One region of the Nonomuraea sp. NPDC001684 genome, then DNA from elsewhere that is predicted to be linked to it. Evidence: predicted binding sites of a transcription regulator. Region 1 holds the regulator's gene; each other region holds the start of a gene.
What was found. The regulator HrcA, encoded in region 1, represses chaperone genes, less so after heat shock. The targets are predictions, from matches to a motif close to TTGGCACTCTCNNNNNGAGAGTGCCAA.
Positions count from the first base shown of each region.

Region 2: a site for HrcA is predicted at 2,432-2,458, ahead of groES (co-chaperone GroES). Genes of this name have one in related genera too.
Region 3: a site for HrcA is predicted at 1,558-1,584, ahead of groL (chaperonin GroEL). Genes of this name have one in related genera too.

Region 1 is NZ_JBSFGJ010000028.1:28,383-33,070, forward strand. Features, by position in the region: gene ACWCSD_RS08730 (DUF3097 domain-containing protein) at 1-582, opposite strand, end outside; gene ACWCSD_RS08735 (hypothetical protein) at 600-1,427, opposite strand; gene hrcA (heat-inducible transcriptional repressor HrcA) at 1,584-2,597, shown strand; gene dnaJ (molecular chaperone DnaJ) at 2,609-3,751, shown strand; gene ACWCSD_RS08750 (16S rRNA (uracil(1498)-N(3))-methyltransferase) at 3,761-4,486, shown strand; gene ACWCSD_RS08755 (hypothetical protein) at 4,494-4,688, opposite strand, start outside.
Region 2 is NZ_JBSFGJ010000004.1:55,255-59,942, reverse strand. Features, by position in the region: partial or broken gene ACWCSD_RS01995 (transposase) at 1-197, opposite strand, end outside; gene groL (chaperonin GroEL) at 342-1,961, opposite strand; gene groES (co-chaperone GroES) at 2,031-2,342, opposite strand; gene ACWCSD_RS01980 (NAD-dependent epimerase/dehydratase family protein) at 2,517-3,371, opposite strand; gene ACWCSD_RS01975 (MarR family winged helix-turn-helix transcriptional regulator) at 3,476-3,973, shown strand; gene ACWCSD_RS01970 (class I SAM-dependent methyltransferase) at 4,004-4,688, shown strand, end outside.
Region 3 is NZ_JBSFGJ010000038.1:36,285-40,972, reverse strand. Features, by position in the region: gene thrC (threonine synthase) at 1-605, shown strand, start outside; gene ACWCSD_RS10890 (MoaD/ThiS family protein) at 631-906, shown strand; gene ACWCSD_RS10885 (cold-shock protein) at 1,150-1,350, shown strand; gene groL (chaperonin GroEL) at 1,695-3,323, shown strand; gene ACWCSD_RS10875 (hypothetical protein) at 3,476-3,994, shown strand; gene ACWCSD_RS10870 (YbhB/YbcL family Raf kinase inhibitor-like protein) at 4,095-4,625, opposite strand; gene ACWCSD_RS10865 (HelD family protein) at 4,688-4,688, opposite strand, start outside.

The sequences.
Region 1 (4,688 bases):
GATGTACGGATGACCCACGACGAGCACGTGCGGCGAGGTGATCCGGGCCGCGATCCGGCTCTCCTTCGACCCCGGCACCAGATGGTCGACCAGCACGCCCAGCCTGCGGCCCGGCTCGGGGGCGAACTCGGCCACGATGGCGGGCAGGTCGTCGACGCCCTCCAGGTACTCGACCACGACCCCCTCGACCCGCAGGTCGTGGCCCCAGATCTTCTCCACGAGCGCGGCGTCGTGCACGCCCTCGACGTAGATCCGGCTCTCCTTGGCGACCCGGGCCCGCAGCCCCTCCACGGCGATGGACCCGGACGCGCTGCGCCTGGGCCCCGCCGGGGCCGCGGCCGTCGGGCGCACCAGCGTCACGGGCCTGCCCTCCAGCAGGAACGCGGCCGGCGCCAGCGGGAACAGTCGGCGTTTGCCGAACCGGTCCTCCAGGGTGACGGCCTCCTTGTCGCAGGCCACCACGGCGCCGCAGAAGCCGCTGTCGGCGTCCTCCACGACCAGGTCGAGTTCGGCGGGCACCTTCGGGATCTTGCCCTTGCCCGGCCGCCGCCAATTGCCCGCCAGCACATCGCCCTCGTACACACGGGGACCGTAGCAAATCACCCGCTGACCGCAAGGCGCTTACGCGCGCCGCTGCGCCGTACGAGGACGACGACGGTGCCGATGATGCCGATGAGCAGGCCGGCGCCGGGGAACAGGAACAGCGCCGCCACCCCGCCGAACAGGCCGCCCGCCGCGGACAGCACGTCACGGCCCACGCCGAAGCGGGCCGACGACTCCTCCTGCGTGGCGCAGGTCAGCTGGTAGTCGCCCTTGGCGGGGGCGTTGACGGCGAGGATCTCCTGCCAGGTGGTGCCGCCGGCGCTGAGCGTCTGGGTGCCGGAGACCTTGACCAGCCTGGCCTGGGCCGGGCCGCCGGAGATCTCGCACTGGTAGTTGACCCGCGTGTCGGTGGCGATGTAGACGGCCGGGCGCTTGGCGGGGTCGATCGCGACCTTCACGCTTTCGCCCGACGCGAACGTGCTCGTCGGGGCCATGTCCGAGACGCTGCTCAGCACGCCGCCGGCGAACACGACCACGCCCACGACGCCGAGCACGACGGCCACGGCCCACACGACGGCGATCCACCACAGGCGCGGCTTGATCGCCTTGCCGTCGATCCTGGCCGGGAACTGCGGCTGGCCGCCGTACTGGTTGTGGGGGCCGTACTGGTCGGGGTGGGCGTACTGGTTCTGCTGGCCGTACTGGTTCTGCTGGTCGTACTGGGGCGGGGGGCCGTACTGGGCGGGCGGCTGTTGCTGCTGGTAGGGCGGCTGGCCGTGCTGCTGGGGCTGGTACGGAGGCTGGGCGTACTGGTTCGGCTGACCGTAGTAGGGACCCTGCCCCTGGGGCGGTCCGTACTGCGGGGGCTGGGAATTGTCGGTCATGCGGCAAGTGTGAGGCCTGTCGCTTGTAAGTCGCTAGCAACAGGATGGGACCTGGTGTTATCGCACCTTGTGGGCGAGAGCCGTACACTTGGCACTCGGGAACACGGAGTGCTAGACCTGTCGTTTCCCTGTTAGGCAGAGGCAGGAGGTGAGCACGTGCTCGACGAACGGAAGCTGGCGGTGCTCCGCGCCATTGTCGAAGACTACGTGTCCACCAACGAACCGGTGGGCTCCAAGGCGCTGGCGGAGCGCCACAACCTCAAGGTCTCCCCGGCAACGGTCAGGAACGACATGGCCGCGCTGGAGGAGGACGGGTACATCACCCAGCCGCACACCAGCGCGGGCCGCGTGCCGACGGACAAGGGCTACCGCCTGTTCGTCGACCGGCTCTCGCAGGTCAAGCCCCTGTCGGGGGCCGAGCGGCGGGCGATCGAGACCTTCCTCGCCGGCGCGGTCGACCTCGACGACGTGGTCTTCCGCACCGTGCGGCTGCTCGCGCAGCTCACCAGGCAGGTAGCGGTCGTGCAGTACCCGACGCTGACCCGTTCCACGGTCAGGCACGTCGAGCTGGTCCCGCTCAACGAGCGGCGGGTCATGCTCGTGCTGATCACCAACACCGGGCGCGTCGAGCAGCGCGTGATCGAGCTGCCCGAGGTGGTGGAGGACGACCGCATCGCCCATCTGCGCGCGGTGCTCAACTCCTGCCTCGACGGCTGCGGGCTGAGCAACGTCCCCGAGCTGGTCGCCGACCTGCCCGAGCGGCTGCCCGCCGAGGACCGGCCCGCCGTGGCCACGATCCTGTCGGTGCTGCTCGAAACCCTCGTCGAACGCCATGACGAGAAGATCGTGTTCGCCGGCGCGGCCAATCTCGCGGGCGCCGACTTCTCCACCGGCCTGCGCGACGTGCTGGAGGCGCTGGAGGAGCAGGTCGTGCTCATGCGGTTGCTCGGCGAGACATCCACAGACACCCCGTCCGCGCTCACCGTGCGCATCGGCTCGGAAAACCCCTACCTTCGCGGCACGTCCATCGTCGCAACCGGATACGGTTCTGGCGACAACCAACTGGCCCGGCTCGGCGTGCTGGGTCCCACGAGGATGGACTACCCCGTGACGATGGGCGCCGTACGCGCGGTGGCACGCTACGTCAGCCAGATCCTGGCTGCATCTTAAGAGGTCGATAAGTGGCAAACAGCGACTACTACGCCACCCTCGGGGTGCGCCGTGACGCCAGTCAGGACGAGATCAAGAAGGCCTACCGCCGCCTCGCCCGCGAGCTGCACCCCGACGTGAACCCCGATCCTGAGACCCAGGAGCGGTTCAAGGAGATCACGCAGGCCTACGAGGTGCTGTCCGATCCGAACAAGCGCCAGATGTACGACCTGGGCGGCGACCCCTTCGGCGGCGGCGCGGGTGCGGGCGCGGGCGCCGGCGGCTTCGGCGCGGGCTTCCCCTTCAGCGACATCATGGACGCCTTCTTCGGCACCGCGGGCGGCACCCGCGGGCCGCGCTCGCGCGCCAGGAGGGGCCGCAACGCCACCATCCGGGTCGAGCTCGACCTGCGCGAGACGGCGTTCGGCACCACCCGCGAGCTGGTCGTGGACACCGCCGTGCTGTGCGAGGTGTGCCACGGCGCCGGCGCGGCCCCCGGCACCCACCCCGACACCTGTGACATGTGCAACGGGCGCGGCGAGATCTCCCAGGTCACCCGCTCGTTCCTGGGCCAGGTCATGACCTCGCGGCCGTGCCCCCAGTGCGGCGGCTTCGGCAGCATCATCCGCCACCCCTGCCAGGAGTGCTCGGGCGACGGCCGGGTGCGCACCCGCCGTACGATCAAGGTCCGCATCCCCGCGGGCGTCGAGGACGGCACCCACATCCAGCTCGCCGGCGAGGGCGAGGTCGGCCCCGGCGGCGGCCCGCCCGGAGACCTGTTCCTGGAGATCGTCGAACGCGCGCACGAGATCTTCGAGCGGCGCGGCGACGACCTCCACTGCACGGTCCAGATCCCGATGACGGCCGCCGCGCTCGGCACCATCCTCGCAGTCGAGACGCTCGACGGCTCCGAGGAGATCGACGTGCGCCCCGGCACCCAGTCCGGCCAGGTCATCACCATGTACGGGCGCGGCGTGCAGCGGCTCAACGAGTCCGGCAGGGGCGACCTGCTCATCCACGTCAACGTCGAGACCCCGATGCGGCTCGACCAGACGCAGGAGGACCTGCTGCGCGAGCTGTCCAGGCTGCGCGGCGAGGAGCGGCCGCCGGGAAAGTTCGCCCCGGGGCAGCAGGGTTTTTTCTCCCGCCTGCGTGACGCCTTCAACGGCAGGTGACGATCACCCGTGACCGTCCCCGTGTTCCTCGCCGAGGACCTCAACGGCGCCGAGCTCACGCTCGACGGCCCTGAGGGGCGGCACGCGGCCTCCGTGCGGCGCCTGCGCGCCGGCGAGCGGGTCGACCTGACCAACGGCGCGGGCGACGTCGCCGAGTGCGTGGTGCGCGAGGTGTTCAAGGACGCGCTCGCGCTCGACGTGCTCGCCCGCTACACCGTCGAGCCGCCCGCGCGGCGGCTGGTGGTCGTCCAGGGGCTGCCCAAGGGCGACAGGGGCGAGCTGGCCGTCGAGATGATGACCGAGGTGGGGGTCGACGTGATCGTGCCCTGGGCCGCCTCGCGCAGCATCACGCAGTGGAAGGGCGACAAGATCGCCAAGGCGCTGGGCCGCTGGCGTGCCACGGCCCGCGAGGCCGGCAAGCAGGCGCGCCGGTTCCACCTGCCGCAGGTGGCCGAGCTCGCCTCCACCGCCCAGGTCGAGGGGCTGCTGGCCGACGCGGCGCTGGGGCTCGTGCTGCACGAGGAGGCCGCCGAGCCGCTGTCGAAGGTGGCACTGCCGCCCGGCGGCGACATCGTCGTCGTCGTGGGGCCGGAGGGCGGGGTCTCGGAGGAGGAGCTGCGCAGGTTCGCCGCGGCCAAGGCGGTGCCCGTGCTGCTCGGGCCCACCGTGCTGCGCACCTCCACGGCGGGGGTGGCGGCGGCGGCCGTGCTGCTCGCGCGTACCGGGCGCTGGTGATTCCAGCTCAGGGTGTCGTGTGCGGCACGTCCACCAGCGGGCTGCTCAGGTCGCTCGGGCCGGTGGGCAGGTCGTCCGGCGGGCACTCGTCGGAGGGGCACGACGTCGGCGAGTCGGTCGTCTCCGACGGGGTCGGCGTGGGGGTCGGCGTGATCTCGGGGCACTCCTGGTCGCCGGCGGCCTCACCGCTCGGGCAGGGCGT
Region 2 (4,688 bases), on a different contig from region 1:
GCCCTCGGGGGAAGTACTACGCAGCAGGCCGTTGGTGTCCTCGTCGGAGCTTCACTGCCAGGGGCTGGCCGAGTCGCAGAAGTAGAGCGGGACAGCGGCGGTAGGGCGAAGACGCCGTGGGAGCCCAGTTCTGATCCCTGGCCTTAGGCAAGAGATCGCAGCAGCCGTGGCAGGGACGTGACGGTCTGACTGAAAGCCGACGGCCCGCACCGGCGAGACCGGGGACGGGCCGTGGAAAGCCGACGGCCGCACCCGAGGGAACCGGGACGGGCCGTGGGAAGCCGACGGCCCGCGCCGGAGGGAACCGGGCGGGCCGTACGGGCGCGGGGGAAACAGCCGGGTCAGTGGCCGTGACCGTGGCCGTGGCCCTGGCCGGCGGCCGGAGCCTCCTCCTCGGGCTTGTCCACCACGAGCGCCTCGGTCGTCAGGAGCATGCCCGCGATCGAAGCCGCGTTCTGCACCGCGGACCGGGTCACCTTGACGGGGTCGATGACACCCTGGGCGATCAGGTCGACGTACTCGCCGGTGGCGGCGTTGAGGCCCTGGCCGGCGGGCAGCTCGGCGACCTTGTGGGTCACCACGTAGCCCTCCAGGCCGGCGTTCTCGGCGATCCAGCGGGCCGGCTCGACCAGCGCGCGGCGCACGACGCCGACACCGGTGGCCTCGTCGCCGGTCAGGCCGAGGTCGTCGAGCTCCTTGCCCACGTGGATGAGGGCCGAGCCACCGCCGGAGACGATGCCCTCCTCGATCGCGGCGCGGGTCGCGGAGATCGCGTCCTCAAGGCGGTGCTTCTTCTCCTTCAGCTCCACCTCGGTGGCGGCGCCGACGCGCAGCACGCACACACCGCCGGCGAGCTTGGCCAGACGCTCCTGCAGCTTCTCGCGGTCCCAGTCGGAGTCGGACTGCTCGATGGCAATCTTGATCTCCTTGACGCGGTCCTCGATCGCCTGCTGGTCACCGGCGCCGTCGACGATGGTCGTGGCGTCCTTGGTGACGACGACGCGGCGGGCCGTGCCGAGCACCTCGAGGCCGACGTGCTCCAGCTTGAGGCCGACCTCTTCGCTGACGACCTGGCCGCCGGTGAGGATCGCCATGTCCTGGAGCATCGCCTTGCGGCGGTCACCGAAGCCCGGGGCCTTGACGGCCACGGAGGTGAAGGTGCCGCGGATCTTGTTGGTGACCAGGACGGCCAGGGCCTCGCCCTCGACGTCCTCGGCGACCACGAGCAGCGGCTTCTTGGTCTGGGCGACCTTCTCCAGCAGCGGCAGGAAGTCGGCGATGGAGGAGATCTTGCCCTGGGTGAGCAGGATGTACGCGTCCTCCAGGACGGACTCCATGCGCTCGGGGTCGGTCACCATGTAGGCCGACAGGTAGCCCTTGTCGAACTGCATGCCCTCGGTGAACTCGAGCTCCATGCCCATGGCGTTGGACTCTTCGACGGTGAGGACACCGTCCTTGCCCACCTTGTCGAACGCCTCGGCGATCAGCTCGCCGATCTTGGCGTCCTGGGCGGAGATGGTGGCGACGTTGGCGATCTCCTTCTTGTCGCCCACCTCGCGCGCGCTGGCCAGCAGCCGGTCGCTGATCTCCTTGGCGGCCTTGTCGATGCCACGCTTGAGCGACAGCGGCGAGGCGCCGGCGGCCACGTTGCGCAGGCCCTCGCGGACCATGGCCTGGGCCAGCACGGTGGCGGTGGTGGTGCCGTCGCCCGCGATGTCGTTGGTCTTGGTGGCAACTTCCTTGGCGAGCTGGGCGCCGAGGTTCTCGTAGCGCTCCTCCAGCTCGATCTCACGAGCGATGGTCACACCGTCGTTCGTGATCGTCGGCGCACCGAACTTCTTGTCGATGACGACGTTGCGGCCACGCGGGCCGAGGGTTACCTTCACGGCGTCCGCGAGGGCGTTGACACCGCGCTCAAGCGCGCGACGGGCGTCCTCGTCGAACTGCAGGATCTTCGCCATGCTGAAAGTCCTCTCCTGGCGTCGAAAGCCCCGGGCCCTCAAGAGCGCCCGGGGCTCGACACAACCGGCTTACTTCTCGATGATCGCGAGAACGTCGCGGGCGGAGAGCACGAGGTACTCCTCGCCGCCGTACTTGACCTCGGTGCCGCCGTACTTGCTGTAGAGGACGACGTCGCCCTCGGAGACGTCGAGCGGAATACGCTTGTCGCCGTCCTCATCCCAGTTGCCGGGGCCCACCGCGAGGACCTTGCCCTCCTGCGGCTTCTCCTTGGCGGTGTCCGGGATGACCAGACCGGAAGCGGTGGTCTGCTCTGCCTCAAGCGGCTGAACCACGATGCGGTCGCCGAGCGGCTTAACGGGAACCTTGGTGGCGGTCGTCACGATCGGACCTCCCCTTCAGATTTGAATGATCTAGAAGAGGCGACCAGCGGGGCCTGCCGTCGCGGGTGTCAGACCTGCCTCGTCGCACGTTGGCACTCTCAAGGTGAGAGTGCCAACAGGAAACATATGCAAGAGGGCCTTGACAGTCAACACGAACGCGTCTGCTCAGAGCGATCAGACGTAGGAACCCTCGGTCAGATCGGCGACGACGCCGGGCCGGGAGGGGTTCCAGCCGAGTTCGGCGCGCGTGCGTGTCGCGCTGATGCGCTGGCCGAGCGCCAGGGCCTCGGCGAAGCCCGCCCCCAACACCTGGGCCGCCTCGGCCAGCGGCCAGGGCTCGGCCTGCGGCTTGACGCCGGCGGACCGGGCCGCCGCCTCGGCCACCTCGGCGACCGGCACGGCCTCCTCGCTGATGCCGTGGTAGACGCGGGTGCCGCCCCTCTCCAGGACGGCCACGACGAGCTCGGCCAGGTCGTCGACGTGCACGAACGTCCAGGTGTGCGGCTCGCCGCCGGCGGTGACGTAGACCCCGGCGCCGCGCTCGGCGGCCTGCGCGCGCATCATGGCGGGGATGCCGCCGCCGCGCCCGTGGACGACGCCGGGCCGGATCACCGAGCCGCCGCCGTCGATGACCAGCTGCTCGATCTCGTGCCGGTACGCCACGAGCGGAATCGGGTCGGCCGGGCTGTCCTCGTGCCCGTCGGCGGTGGCGCCCAGCACCCACACGCCGCTGGTGAAGACCACCTTCCGGCCCGACGCGGCGAGCACGCCGATCGCGGCCAGGTCGGCCTCCTTGTCGCCGCCGAGCTGGGCGGCGACCACGATCGCGTCGATGTCCGGGGTGATCGCGGCGGCCAGCCCCGCGACGTCGGCCAGGTCTCCGTGACGCTCGTCCGCCACGCCCGGCACGCGCCGGGAGCCGTCGGCGGCGGGCCGCACCAGGACGGCCACCTCGTGCCCCTGCTCGGCCAGCCGCTCGACCACCGCGCCGCCGATGTACCCCGTCGCGCCCAGCACCAGCACCTTCATGATGAACCTACCTCGAAAATTTCTACGTTGAACATTTCGACGTCGTGGACAGTACCGCACGACGCCGAACATTTCAACGTCGAAGCTTTGGTAGGGTGAGCCCCGTGGATGACGCGGTGGACGTGATTCTCGGACAGTGGGCGCGGACACGGCCCGACGTCGACGTGTCCCCGATGGGCGTGATCGGCCGGATCTCGCGGGCCTCGCGCCTGCTGGAGCGCGGCGTGAAGGACTTCCTGGCCGAGCACGGGCTGGAGGCGTGGGAGTTCGACATGCTGGCCACGCTGCTGCGCAGCGGCGCCGACGCCACGATGTGCATGAAGGACCTGTCCACCTCGGCCATGGTCAGCCCCGGCGCGCTCACCAACCGGATGGACCACCTGGTCCGGCGCGGCCTGGTCCACCGCTGGCCGGCGCCGCACAACCGGCGCATGACGCTGGTCGCCCTGACCGACGAGGGCAGGAGGGTCGCCGACGAGATGCTCGTCCTGCACGCCGCCAACGAGGAGCGGCTGCTCGCCGGGCTGTCCGAGGGCGAGCGCGAGGCCCTGGCCGGGCTGCTGCGCAGCCTGCTGGTCTCCCTGGGCGACACCTCCCTGTGAGCGATCCCGAGTTGTGAGCGGAGTGCGTACATGGATCTCGACGCCTTCGGCGAGCTGCTGACCCCGCGCGGGCAGCGGGCGCTCGCCGAGGCCGCGGAGCTGGCCGGGACCGATCCGGTCGCGGCGGCGACCAGGCTGCGCCGCACCTACGACGCGGCGCTCACCTCCGCCGCGCTGACGCAGGCGGCGCTGCGCGAGCGCGCCGCGGCGAAGTTCGGCGCCGACGCCGCGGTCATGTACTTCACCCCGCACGGCCTGGAGCAGTCCACCCGCCGGGAGGTCGCCGACCACCGCGCCCGGCGCATGGGCGCCGGGCGGGTGATCGACGCCTGCTGCGGGGTCGGCGGCGACCTCCTGGCGCTCGCCCGCGCCGGCTGCGAGGTCGACGCCGTCGACCTCGACCCGCTGACCGTCGCCGTGGCCAGCGCCAACGCCGACGCGCTCGGGCTGGCCGGCCGGGTGCGGGTGCGCGTGGGCGACGCGGCGCAGGTCCGGCCCGAGGAGTACGACGCGCTGTTCGCCGACCCGGCCCGGCGCAGCGGCAAGGGCCGCACGTTCGACCCCATGGCCTACTCGCCGCCCTGGCCGGTCGTGCTCGACCTGGTCGCACGGGCGCCGCGGGCCTGCCTCAAGGTCGCCCCCGGCATCCCGTACGAGTTCATCCCCGACGGCGCGGAGGCCGAATGGGTCTCCTACAAGGGCGAGGTCAAGGAGG
Region 3 (4,688 bases), on a different contig from region 1:
GGCCCTACTACGCCGAGGGCTCCAAGACGCTCGCGTACGAGATCGCCGAGCAGCTCGGCTGGCGGCTGCCGGAGCAGATCGTCATCCCCATCGCCTCCGGCTCCCAGCTCACGAAGATCGACAAGGGCTTCAAGGAGCTGATCGCGCTCGGGCTGGTCGAGGACACCCCCTACAAGGTGTTCGGGGCCCAGGCGGCCGGGTGCTCGCCGGTCTCGACGGCGTACAAGGCGGGGCACGACGTCGTCCAGCCGGTCAAGCCGGACACGATCGCCAAGTCGCTGGCCATCGGCAACCCCGCCGACGGGCCGTACGTGCTCGACATCGCCCGGCGCACGGGCGGGGGCGTCGAGGACGTCACCGACCCCGAGATCGTCGCCGCCATCAAGCTCCTGGCCTCCACCGAGGGCATCTTCGCCGAGACCGCGGGCGGCGTCACGGTGGGCGTGCTGAAGAAGCTCGTCGAGACGGGCAGGCTCGACCCCGAGGCCGAGACGGTGGTCCTGAACACCGGTGACGGCCTGAAGACGCTCGACGCGATCAGCGACGACGCGCGGCCCACCGCCGTGATCCGGCCCTCTCTCGACGCGTTCCGCGCGACTGTCTGACAATCCAGGAAAGGCAACAAAAACCATGAGCGTTTCTGTGCGGATTCCCACCATTCTGCGCACTTACACCGGGGGTAACGCCGAGGTGAGTGGCGAAGGGGCGACTCTTCGTGACGTTCTCGCCAAGCTTGACTCCGACTACCCGGGGATCGGCGCGAGAATTCTGGATGAATCGGGCAAGATTCGTCGTTTTGTCAACGTATACGTTGGTGATGAGGATGTCCGTTTCGCCGAGGGCCTGGACACTCCCGCCCCTGAAGGCACTCAGATCTCCATCATCCCCGCCGTCGCGGGCGGCTGACCGCCGGACCATCGACTCTTGAAGGCGCCCCTTGTGGGCGCCTTCTTGTTTTAGAACCAAATTCAACCTCGAACGACTCAGCCTTCGATGAAATTAGCGTTTTGTCGGTTGACTCTGTTGCCAAACCCCGTGCCACAGGTATGGTCGAGGGCGATCGTCTGGCTGATTTTCCCAAAAGTCATGCGATTACGGGTCTCGCGAAGGAATGGGCGAGATCTGCGAGCCCAGTAAGAGGAGTCGGAAGTGGCGCAGGGCACCGTCAAGTGGTTCAACGCGGACAAGGGCTACGGCTTCATCGCGGTAGACGGTGGTAAGGATGTATTCGTCCATTACTCAGCGATCATGATGGACGGGTACCGCTCTCTCGAACAGGGACAGCGCGTCGAGTTCGAGATCACGCAGGGCCAGAAGGGGCCGCAGGCGGAGTCCGTCCGCACGGTCTGATTCACCCTCGCTGGTATGCACCAAGGCGGGACGTGCGGCAGCGCAGTCCGTACGGGCTCGCCACTGTTTCCTCCGTCGGCTTCGCACGGCGGGCCGCGCCTCAGGGGCGGCTCGCCGTACGAACCGGCGCACCCGATGACCTGCCCGATGAGCTGGGGTGGGGTGCCCGTGGCTTGCACTCGGCAGGGTAGAGTGCTAAACAGTTCGTTGGCACTCTGTGTGGCAGAGTGCCAACAACTCGGATCGAGACGATGGGGTCTGCCGAACGGAGATGCAGGCCTATGCCGTCGCGGGCGTCGGCTCGGTCCAGGACACGCCACCCTGCATCTGGGAGGTCTAGCCTTATGGCAGCCAAGATGATCGCGTTTGACGAGGACGCCCGGCGCGGTCTCGAGCGCGGTATGAACCAGCTCGCCGACGCCGTCAAGGTGACCTTGGGCCCCAAGGGGCGCAACGTCGTGCTGGAGAAGAAGTGGGGCGCTCCCACGATCACCAACGACGGCGTCTCCATCGCCAAGGAGATCGAGCTCGAGGACCCGTGGGAGAAGATCGGCGCCGAGCTGGTCAAGGAAGTCGCCAAGAAGACTGACGACGTCGCCGGCGACGGCACCACCACGGCCACCGTGCTCGCCCAGGCTCTGGTGCGCGAAGGTCTGCGCAACGTGGCCGCCGGCGCCAACCCGATGGCCCTGAAGAAGGGCATCGAGGCCGCCGTCGAGCGGGTCAGCGAGGAGCTCTCCAAGCTGGCCAAGGACGTGGAGACCAAGGAGCAGATCGCCTCCACCGCCTCCATCTCCGCCGCCGACCCCGAGATCGGCTCGCTCATCGCCGAGGCGATGGACAAGGTCGGCAAGGAAGGCGTCATCACCGTCGAGGAGAGCAACACCTTCGGCCTGGAGCTTGAGCTCACCGAGGGCATGCGCTTCGACAAGGGCATGACGTCGATGTACTTCGTGACCGACTCCGACCGCATGGAGGCCGTTCTCGAAGACCCGTACATCCTGATCGTCAACAGCAAGGTCTCGGCCAACAAGGACCTGCTGCCGCTGCTCGACAAGGTCGTGCAGTCCGGCAAGCCGCTGCTGATCATCGCCGAGGACGTCGACGGCGAGGCCCTGGCGACCCTGGTGGTCAACAAGATCCGCGGCCTGTTCCGCTCCGTGGCCGTCAAGGCCCCGGGCTTCGGCGACCGCCGCAAGGCCATGCTGGGCGACATCGCGATCCTGACCGGCGGTCAGGTCATCGCCGAGGAGGTCGGCCTCAAGCTCGAGACCGCCACCCTCGACCTGCTCGGCCGCGCCCGCAAGGTCGTGGTGACCAAGGACGAGACCACCATCGTCGACGGCGCCGGTGACGCCGAGGCGATCTCCGGCCGGGTCAACGAGATCCGCGCCGAGATCGAGCGCACCGACTCCGACTACGACCGCGAGAAGCTGCAGGAGCGCCTGGCCAAGCTGGCCGGTGGCGTGGCGGTCATCAAGGCCGGCGCGGCGACCGAGGTCGAGCTCAAGGAGCGCAAGCACCGCATCGAGGACGCCGTGCGCAACGCCAAGGCGGCCGTCGAGGAGGGCATCGTCCCCGGCGGTGGCGTGGCGCTGCTGCAGGCCGGCGCCAAGGCGTTCGACAAGCTCGAGCTCAACGGCGACGAGGCCACCGGCGCGGCGATCGTGAAGAAGGCTCTTGAGGAGCCCCTCAAGCAGATCGCGGTCAACGCCGGTCTTGAGGGCGGCGTCGTCGTGGAGAAGGTGCGCAACCTGACCCCGGGCGAGGGCCTCAACGCCGCTTCCGGCGAGTACGTCAACATGTTCGAGTCCGGGATCATCGACCCGGCCAAGGTGACGCGCTCCGCGCTGCAGAACGCCGCCTCCATCGCGGCGCTCTTCCTCACCACCGAGGCCGTCATCGCCGAGAAGCCCGAGAAGACCCCTGCTGCTCCGGCCGGCATGCCCGGCGGCGGCGACATGGACTTCTAGGCCTCGCCTGGTCGCTGACGCATCAGAAGGCGGTTCGGATCTCCAAGGATCCGGCCGCCTTTTGTTGTGTCCGGTCCCGTTATGTTTAGTAGTTATTGACTACGGACAGTAACGAAACGAAGTGACGATTCACCGCACAAAGGAGTAGTTACATGAATTCCCGCACCGCGCGCGTTCTCGGGCTCGGAGCCGTCATGCTGGCCGCCGCGGCCGCCATGACGATGCCCGCCCAGGCAGACGACCACGGTTACCTGGACGAGGCCCTGGAGTACGTCGACGTGCCCTACTGCGCGGGCTACCTGGAACTGTACGACCGCGACTACTGCGCCTCGCCGTCCAGGTGGACGTCGCAGGACGAGCGCGGGGAGATGTCGGAGGAGGGCGAGGACAGGTCGTCGGAGGAGGCCGAGGACAGGTCGTCGGACCAGGCCGACGAGTGGTCGACGGAGGAGGCCGACGAGCGGTCCGGCGAGCGCGGGGATGCCTCGGACGAGGGCGCGGACATGTCCGGCGAGCGCGAGGACGTCTCGGAGGAGGGTCAGGACATGTCGGGCGAGCGCGAGGACGTCTCGGACGCCTTCGAGGGCGAGTCGGGCGGCGAGAGCGAGGACCTGTCGTCCAACGCCCCCGGGGACTTCACGTTCGCGGACGAGCTGGTGCAGGGCGACTGAAGCCCCGTCTGGTGGCGCCGGGCGTACTGAACCCGACGCGGCACCACGGCGAAGGCGCCCCGAACGAACGGGGCGCCTTCGCCGCGGTGTTGTGCCGGTCTCAGACGCCGAAGTGCGCGACGATGTGGCCGCGGGCCAGCGTGTTGGCGGTGATGTTGAATCCGACCACGGCCGGGCTCGCGTCGCCGCCGACGCCCAGCTCGTCGACCCCGAGCGCGTGCACCGTGAAGACGTAGCGGTGAGGGGCGCCGGGCGGGGGAGCGGCGCCGCCGTAGTCTTTGGTGCCGTAGTCGTTGCGGGCGTGGACCGCGCCGGCGGGCAGGCCCTTGAAGTCGGGGCCGGTGCCCGCGCCCCTGGGCAGCTCCGTGGTGTCGCCGGGCAGGTCGAACAGCACCCAGTGCCAGAAGCCGCTGCCGGTGGGGGCGTCGGGGTCGTGGCAGGTGACGGCGTAGCCGCGGGTGCCCTCGGGCGCGCCCGACCAGCGCAGCTGGGGCGAGACGTTCCCGCCGGTCATCCCCCAGTCGTCGAAGACGTGGAGGTCGTTCAGCCGCTCGCCGTCGCGGATGTCGTCGCTCTCCACCACGAGCGCGGGGACCGGGGGCAGGTGTTCATGCGGAAGCGGTGCGGGCACGGCATCCTCCTAGGTTGACAGCTCCTTCAGGCCATCCTAGAAGCGGCCGTGCCCGCCCTCCGT